DNA from 4 places in the Vibrio sp. YT-19(2023) genome. Region 3 is predicted to be linked to each of the others. Evidence: predicted binding sites of a transcription regulator. Region 3 holds the regulator's gene; each other region holds the start of a gene.
What was found. Region 3 encodes CRP, which controls carbon source genes, mostly activating them, when cyclic AMP is high. Its sites were predicted from a motif close to TGTGANNNNNNTCACA; they were not measured.
Positions count from the first base shown of each region.

Region 1: R7E78_RS02025 (NupC/NupG family nucleoside CNT transporter) is a predicted target of CRP. The motif match lies at 1,230-1,245, and genes of this name have one in related genera.
Region 2: deoD (purine-nucleoside phosphorylase) is a predicted target of CRP. The motif match lies at 1,036-1,051, and genes of this name have one in related genera.
Region 4: cytR (DNA-binding transcriptional regulator CytR) is a predicted target of CRP. The motif match lies at 1,030-1,045, and genes of this name have one in related genera.

Region 1 is NZ_JAWOQN010000001.1:437,545-439,730, reverse strand. Features, by position in the region: gene prfC (peptide chain release factor 3) at 1-133, shown strand, start outside; gene R7E78_RS02035 (DUF5363 family protein) at 228-425, shown strand; gene R7E78_RS02030 (TatD family hydrolase) at 412-1,185, shown strand; gene R7E78_RS02025 (NupC/NupG family nucleoside CNT transporter) at 1,390-2,186, shown strand, end outside.
Region 2 is NZ_JAWOQN010000019.1:33,589-35,774, reverse strand. Features, by position in the region: gene R7E78_RS15120 (lactate dehydrogenase) at 1-136, opposite strand, end outside; gene deoD (purine-nucleoside phosphorylase) at 207-917, opposite strand; gene R7E78_RS15110 (YbgA family protein) at 1,316-2,186, shown strand, end outside.
Region 3 is NZ_JAWOQN010000034.1:30,157-32,342, forward strand. Features, by position in the region: gene R7E78_RS19940 (DUF1338 domain-containing protein) at 39-830, shown strand; gene crp (cAMP-activated global transcriptional regulator CRP) at 967-1,599, opposite strand; gene R7E78_RS19950 (phosphoribulokinase) at 1,840-2,186, opposite strand, start outside.
Region 4 is NZ_JAWOQN010000016.1:13,108-15,293, reverse strand. Features, by position in the region: gene priA (primosomal protein N') at 1-995, shown strand, start outside; gene cytR (DNA-binding transcriptional regulator CytR) at 1,299-2,186, shown strand, end outside.

The sequences.
Region 1 (2,186 bases), on a different contig from region 3:
ACGCAAGAATCAAGCGAACTTAGCATTGGATGGTGGTGATAACCTAACGTATATCGCCCCAACAATGGTTAACTTAAACTTGGCGAAAGAGCGTTTCCCTGACGTTGATTTCCGTGCGACGCGTGAGCACTAATTTGCGCGGTTAGGGTAAGCCTTAACGCAAACTAGATTTTAAAACGCCCTTGGCTATAAACTTAGCCAAGGGCGTTTTTATATAAGGATAAGATATGAATTGGTTTAAACGTGGGCTAAAGCGTTACGACAACTGGTGTAAAGAGATGGGGTTAACTCCCGATCAGAAACGCAGTTGTGTCCCATATCGAAAAGACCCAGCCCATCAAACTGAAGAGAAGAGTGAAGCCCAACCATCCTCTGATTTTCTGCCCGCAGATACAGATAAAAAGCGTCAAGATGAAGCTCTTTGATACGCACTGCCACTTTGATTTTGATGTGTTTCAAGATGACTTTGCACATCAACTTGAGCTTGCTCAAACGCAAGGCGTCGCAAGAATTTTGATTCCTTCCGTCGGTCCGCAAAACTGGGCTCGTATTCAAACTTTGGCAGAGCAACATGCCAATTTGTATTATGCGCTCGGCTTTCATCCGTATTTTCTTGAAGATAACGTTGAGCAGCACCTTACAGAGCTAGAAGGCTATCTAAATCAAAAAGGGCAGCAGTGCGTGGCAATAGGAGAGTGTGGTTTAGATTTTGCCATTGATGTTGATCCACAGTTGCAAGAAAAGATACTTGAAGTTCAATTTGAGCTGGCTAGACGCTTCGAACTCCCAGTTATTTTACATAGCCGAAAAGCGCACAATCGCCTCATTCAAATGGTGAAAGCGGCGAATCTCCCTAGAGGTGGTGTGCTACACGCTTTTTCTGGGAGTTATCAGCAAGCCATGGAGTGGGTCAAATTAGGTTTTTTTATCGGTGTAGGAGGAACGATTACCTACCCAAGAGCCAAGAAAACACGCGACGCAATTCAAAAATTACCACTCGAAAACCTAGTAATCGAAACAGACGCACCAGATATGCCTATACTTGGATATCAAGGGGAGTCAAATCACCCAGCCAAACTCATTCACGTCTTTAATGAGCTCGTAGAGTTGCATAACGGCCGAAAGCAATCGATTGCCTCTCAACTGTGGAAAAATAGCAATTTTGCTTTCTCGATATGTGAATAAAATCTAAAGATGTGGTTTGAAATCGAAAACGTTTTCCTGCTTATTGTGAATTAACTCACAAAGCTGGTTGAATCAATCATGAATCTTATAGGAAAGTGTGAGGCTGGCATTACTTTAATTGATTCTGCATGAGTATAATTGCCCCCGCTTTATAGCTCCATTTTGTAACACGCCAATAAATAACTTATAAGGAAGTCATAAACTATGAGCCTGTTTATGAGCCTAATCGGTATGGTAGTGCTTCTTGCGATTGCAGTGGCATTTTCTAACAACCGAAAAGCTATCAACTTTAGAACTGTGGGTGGCGCATTCGCTATCCAATTCGCATTAGGTGCATTTGTTCTGTATGTACCTTGGGGCCGTGATCTACTAAACGGTTTCTCTTCAGGTGTTTCTAACGTTATCAACTACGGTAACGATGGTTCATCATTCCTGTTCGGTGGTCTTGTTTCTGACAAGATGTTCGAAGTATTCGGCGGCGGCGGTTTCATCTTCGCATTCCGTGTTCTTCCTACACTGATCTTCTTCTCTGCACTGATTTCAGTTCTTTACTACATTGGCGTTATGCAATGGGTTATCAAGATTCTTGGTGGCGCACTACAAAAAGCGCTAGGCACTTCTCGTGCGGAATCAATGTCAGCGGCAGCTAACATTTTCGTAGGTCAAACTGAGGCACCTCTAGTTGTTCGCCCATTCGTTCCAAAAATGACTCAATCAGAGCTATTCGCGGTAATGTGTGGTGGTCTAGCTTCTGTTGCTGGTGGTGTACTAGCTGGTTACGCATCTATGGGTGTTCCACTAGAGTACCTAGTTGCGGCATCATTCATGGCAGCACCAGGTGGTCTACTGTTCGCTAAAATCCTTCACCCAGAGACTGACCAGCCTCACGAAAGTATCGAAGAAGCGATGGACGGCGGTGACGACAAACCAGTTAACGTAATCGACGCAGCTGCGGGCGGTGCGGCTTCTGGTCTACAACTTGCGCTTAACGTAGGTGCAAT
Region 2 (2,186 bases), on a different contig from region 3:
TCGCCGGACGCTTAGGGTTCGCATGTTGCAGAACGTAACGCTTTGCATCACTCAATCCAAAGTTGTCACACGCCAATGTTTTACAAAAGTTGAGTTGTAACCCATCTGCGTCTTTTGGCAGTTCGCCGTTAGACACAATCGCCCCCTCGGGATAATTCGGGCAGCCAGCATAACTCTGGCTGCAAATTATTACTTACTATTTGTTCTTAGATGTTGATTGCAGTTTCTAGTGCAACTTTCATCATGTCGTTGAACGACTTCTGACGCTCTTCTGAGCTTAGTTTTTCACCACGGATGATGTGGTCAGAAACTGTCAGGATAGTCAGTGCTTTCGCGCCTAGGTCAGCTGCTACGCCGTAGATACCAGCCGCTTCCATGTCTACACCTAGGATGCCTAGTTTTTCCATCTTCTCGAAGATGTCTGCTTCTGGTGTGTAGAACAGGTCAGCAGAGAATACGTTACCTACTTTTACAGGCACTTCCTGAGCGCGCGCTTGGTTAACTGCTTCTTCTAGAAGACCGTAATCAGCGATTGCTGCGAAATCGTGGTTGTTGAAACGGATACGGTTAACTTTAGAGTCTGTAGAAGCACCCATACCGATAACAACGTCCATTAGTTTCACGTCGTCACGTACTGCACCACAGCTACCTACACGGATAACGTTTTTCACGCCGTATTCAGCGATTAGCTCGTGTACGTAGATACAGCAAGACGGGATACCCATGCCGTGGCCCATTACAGAAACTTTTTTGCCTTTATAAGTGCCAGTAAAGCCGAACATGTTGCGAACGTCACAAACTTGTTTCACATCTTCTAGGAACGTTTCAGCGATGTATTTAGCGCGCAACGGGTCGCCTGGCATTAGAACTGTTTCAGCGAAATCACCTGGTTGTGCGTTAATGTGTGGGGTTGCCATAAGTGCTCTCCAAAGTTTTGTTTTGATAAAACGCCTCTATTATAGAACGCTATTACCAATTCTGTTGAACTTGTTCGTTTTCGTTGAGGCAATAATATCGGGACGTACAGTAGCCCCTTGAGAGCTTAGTCACAAAAACCACGCATTTAGAAACTGCAACCCCTATTGATAACTAAATCTGTTGAAATAAAAAGAGCAATCGATTTGCTTTTGAGCAGTTTGTCGATTGCGCGCACAAATTCTTTGTTTTTGGGCCAAACTTTTTTCTGACAGCTGGTTGATCGAAATACTTTCGAGTGAAGTAAAACGATTAAATTGTACAACTTATTTTCTTGTACAATCTGGAAAGGCTTGCTATAAGTTATACAACAAAACTTTTTGTATAGGGATGCGTCATCATGGAATCTTCAATCAAAGTAGGTATCAGTTCGTGTGTTTTGGGTGAACGAGTGCGTTTTGACTCTGGTCACAAGGTGAGCAACTTTGTGACTAAAGAGCTCAGCCCGTATTTTGACTTTGTTTCGGTATGCCCTGAAGTCGGCGTAGGTATGCCAGTACCCCGTCCAACAATTCGTCTTGTTTCTAATGAAGAGCGTGTTGCATTGGTTGAAACCAAAAATCCAGAAAATGATCATACCGACAATATGCTCACTTACTCGGCCAATAAAGTAGATGAACTTCAAAGCGAGCAGCTTTGTGGTTACATCGTTTGTGCCAAGTCACCAACTTGTGGCATGGAGCGAGTCAAGGTTTACAGCAAGAACAGTGCTGCGAAAGAAGGTGTTGGCTTGTATACACAAACATTGATGCAAAAAATGCCTTGGTTGCCTGTTGAAGAGGATGGCAGACTTAACGACCCTGTATTGAAAGAAAATTTTATCACTCGAGTATTTTGTCTAAATGACTTTTACGACTCGATGGATGGTGAGCCTACTCGTGGCAAAATCATCGACTTTCATTCGCGCTACAAACTGACGTTAATGGCACACCACCCAGAGTCATACCGATCCCTTGGCCGCTTAGTTGCCGATGTCGCTAATTATGAAATTGAAGACTTTTACCAAGAGTATCGTTTAGGACTGATGAAGGCGTTAACGAATCGGGCTAGCCGCAAAAATAACACAAATGTGTTGATGCATTTACAAGGGTACTTCAAACGCTCACTAACTAAAGAAGAAAAAGAAGAGTTAGCGACAGTGATTCACGACTACCGTATCGGAATGCTGCCTCTACTAGCACCACTTACGTTGATTAAGCATTACTTAAATA
Region 3 (2,186 bases):
TTACCTTTAAACTCTACATCTCGTAACAAGGAGTCGTTATGACGCCCGATGTGTTATTTGAATCGCTATGGCAAGATTACATTCAACGTCTTTGCCCTTCGGCTGCTAAAGTGCATCAGCTGCTTCAAGAAGATGAGCCTCTGATTAATGATCATATAGCTTTACGTACCTTCAATATCGCGCCTCTTGGTATTGAAACTCTAGCTAAGCCATTTGTAGCTATTGGTTACAAGGCGTGTGGTGATTACGTTTTCGAAAGCAAAAAGCTAGTTGCTAAGCACTATGAGCACCCAGATCCGAAGCAACCTAAAGTATTTATTAGTGAGCTAAAAGTTGAAGAGTGCTCGCCTGAGCTACAAGAGATTGTGAAAAATTTGGTGGCACAAGTCGATGCTGACAAGCTGAACGATAGCGCATTCTTACATGGTGGACGCTTGTGGGATTTAAGCTTTGCTGATTACCAAACGTTGGCTAAAGAAAGTGAGTACGCATCTTGGCTTGCGGCGCATGGTTACGGAGCAAACCACTTCACGGTGAGCGTTAACCAGCTCAATGAATATGAAGAAGTGAAGCAGGTAAACAATCATCTGCGTACCGCTGGGTTTACCATTAATGAAAATGGTGGTGAAGTGAAGGGCACTCCTGAGGTGTTGCTAGAGCAGTCATCGACCATGGCAGATAAAGTAGCGGTTCGTTTTAGCGAAGGCACTGAAATTATCCCTGGCGGGTTTTATGAATTTGCTAAGCGCTATCCGATGGAAAATGGTGATTTGTACCCAGGTTTCGTGGCTGCTTCAGCTGACAAAATCTTTGAAAGTACGAATGGCTAAGTTTTAGGGTTAACCTGTTAAGCTTACTCATTAGTGTTCGCTGCACCCTATCTCATTTGGTCATGAGCAAATAAAAAGCCACCAATGTTGCCATTGGTGGCTTTTATAATTTTGTTCGTGTCACTCTAGTTCGAGATTAACGAGTACCGTAAACCACGATGGTTTTACCGTGAGCAGAGATTAGGTTCTGCTCTTCTAGCATCTTCAAGATACGACCTACTGTCTCACGAGAACAGCCAACAATTTGACCGATTTCTTGACGAGTGATCTTGATTTGCATGCCGTCTGGGTGAGTCATTGCGTCTGGTTGTTTTGCAAGGTTCAGAAGCGTCTGAGCGATACGACCAGTTACGTCTAGGAACGCCAGGTCACCCACTTTTTGGCTAGTTACTTGAAGACGACGAGCCATCTGCGCAGAAAGACGCATTAGGATGTCTGGGTTTACTTGGATAAGCTGACGGAACTTCTTGAAAGAAATTTCAGCAACTTCACAAGGAGATTTAGCACGGACCCAAGCTGTGCGCTCTTGGTCTTCCTCGAATAGACCAAGTTCACCAATAAAGTCTCCTTGGTTTAGGTAAGAAAGGATCATCTCCTTACCTTCTTCGTCTTTGATAAGAACCGCAACAGAACCTTTAACGATGTAGTACAAAGTTTCTGCCTTTTCGCCCGCGTGAATTAGCGTGCTCTTTGAAGGGTACTTATGAATATGACAGTGTGAAAGAAACCACTCTAATGTTGGGTCGGTTTGAGGTTTACCTAGAACCATAATATCTCACTTCCTCTGCAGGGTACGCTTGCGCTATCCATATTTTAGCTAAGCCTGAATTAGGCCTACTAGAATAAGAGCACTTTTTATATGCTGCAAGCTCTCTTGTGTTTCGGTAAGAAATAGTATCCTTTTTCGAAAACGATTTCTTGATTTTAATCGTGCCATGATTGAGATTTTGTAAGCAAAACTGTGCACATGATCACGGTATGAAAAGTAAACATCTTCGCAGGCAGGTTTTTAGCCAATTTTCCCTGTTTCGATGAGCTGTTGTAGGATAGGCCGAACTATGAGCTCCATTGCAAAGCTCATCTTACCGCCGGGTACGACAATCGTGTTGTGGCGTGACATGAATGAGCCATCAATCATGGCCAGCAGATATGGGAAGTCGACATTCTTGATACCGCGTAGGCGAATCACCACAAAACTCTCATCCAAACTAGGGATGCCTTTTGCATTAAGTGGGTTGGAAGTATCAACGGTCGGTACGCGCTGGAAGTTGATGTGAGTACGAGAAAACTGCGGAGTGATATAGTTGAGGTAATCGTCCATGGATCGCACGATTGAGTCCATTACCGCTTCACGCG
Region 4 (2,186 bases), on a different contig from region 3:
TATCTGCCCAACTGATTGCCGAAATGCGCAAGCATTTAAAAGCGGGCAATCAAGTAATGTTGTTTCTTAACCGTCGAGGCTTTTCGCCCGCTTTGATGTGCCATGAATGCGGTTGGATTGCAGAATGTAAACGCTGTGATGCGTACTACACGTTCCACCATTACAGCAACGAAATACGCTGCCATCACTGCGGCTCACAACAACCGGTAATTCATCAGTGTCAGGGGTGTGGTTCAACTCAATTGGTTACCGTCGGCGTAGGAACGGAACAACTCGAACAACAATTGGCTCAGTTATTTCCAGAATACAACGCCATTCGCATCGACAGAGACAGCACACGTCGCAAAGGTAGTTTGGAAGATGCCCTTGAATCGATTCGTAAAGGTGAACATCAAATTCTGATTGGCACCCAAATGCTGGCTAAGGGGCACCATTTTCCAAATGTAACGCTCGTTGCTCTTTTGGATGTTGATGGCTCTCTCTATAGTAGTGACTTCCGCGCTTCCGAGCGACTAGCGCAGTTGTTTATTCAAGTCGCAGGTCGTGCCGGCCGCGCAAGTAAACCTGGCGAGGTTATCCTACAAACCCACCATCCTGAGCACAGCTTGCTGCAGGCCCTACTTCAAAAAGACTATCGCCACTTTGCTATGACTGCTCTGGAAGAACGCAAACTGGCTCAGCTTCCGCCTTATAGTTTCTTGACTCTGTTTAAAGCAGAGGCAAACCAAAGTGAGGTAGTTGAAGACTTCCTGCGTCAGGTTCGCTTTACGTTAGAGTCACACCCTCTGTTCGATGATTCCTGCATGGTGTTAGGCCCTACTCCTTCACCTTTGGCCAAGCGGGCTGGTAAATACCGTTGGCAACTATTACTGCAAACTCAGCATCGTTCATTGATGCAAAAGTTATTAACCAGTGCCAAACCTGCTATTGAGTTGTTGCCAAATGCTAAGAAAGTACGCTGGAATTTAGACATAGAACCACAAGATCTCAGCTAGCAAACGTTTAACTATGTAATGAATTACCATTTAATGTGACCAGAATCACACCAAGATTACAATTTTTGTTAAACAGACCGTAACTTTCACTTTAGAAATGAATAGACTATCCAAATTAGAAAAGTCTAAAGTGACTTGTTTGCACAGGCTTAGATTAAAACAATGACTATTCCCACAAATTGATATCGCGGTGAAGAATCCATTTTCACACTCGTTAACACGAACTGAGCGAAGAGCAAATACAGCTCTAACTCGGTTTGATTACTCTGATTTCAAACCGGAATAACGTCATCTTGGCAAAAAATAAATGAGAGGTTAAAAACTATGGCGACAATGAAGGATGTTGCCCAGCTTGCGGGAGTGTCTACGGCTACGGTATCTCGAGCCTTAATGAATCCAGAGAAAGTCTCTTCTTCTACAAGAAAGAGAGTAGAAGATGCCGTACTTGAAGCGGGTTATTCTCCAAACTCATTAGCGCGTAACTTACGTAGAAACGAATCAAAAACCATTGTTACTATCGTTCCCGACATCTGTGATCCTTATTTTTCTGAAATTATTCGCGGTATTGAAGATGCAGCCATGGAACATGGCTATCTAGTCCTGCTGGGTGATAGCGGACAACAGAAGAAACGCGAAAGCTCTTTCGTTAACCTCGTATTTACTAAGCAGGCAGATGGAATGCTACTGCTTGGTACAGATCTACCATTCGATGTCAGTAAGCCAGAGCAAAAGAACTTACCTCCGATGGTAATGGCGTGTGAATTTGCGCCAGAGCTCGAGCTTCCGACAGTACATATTGATAACCTGACCTCAGCATTTGAAGCGGTGAATTACCTGACTCAATTAGGTCATAAACGCATTGCTCAAATCTCTGGACCAGATACAGCAATATTGTGTCAGTTCCGCCAGCAAGGCTACCAGCAAGCCCTGCGCCGTGCCGGCATCAATAAAGATCCACAATATAGTGTCATTACTGAGTTCTCTTTTGATGGCGGAGCAAAAGCCGTTCGTAAACTGCTCGAATTGCCAGAACCACCAACGGCTATTTTCTGTCACTGTGACACAATGGCCATCGGCGCAATTCAAGAAGCGAAAAAGCTTGGCTTACGAGTACCGCAAGATCTCTCTGTTGTGGGCTTTGATGACATTAACTTCGCTCAGTACTGCGATCCACCGTTGACCACCATCTCT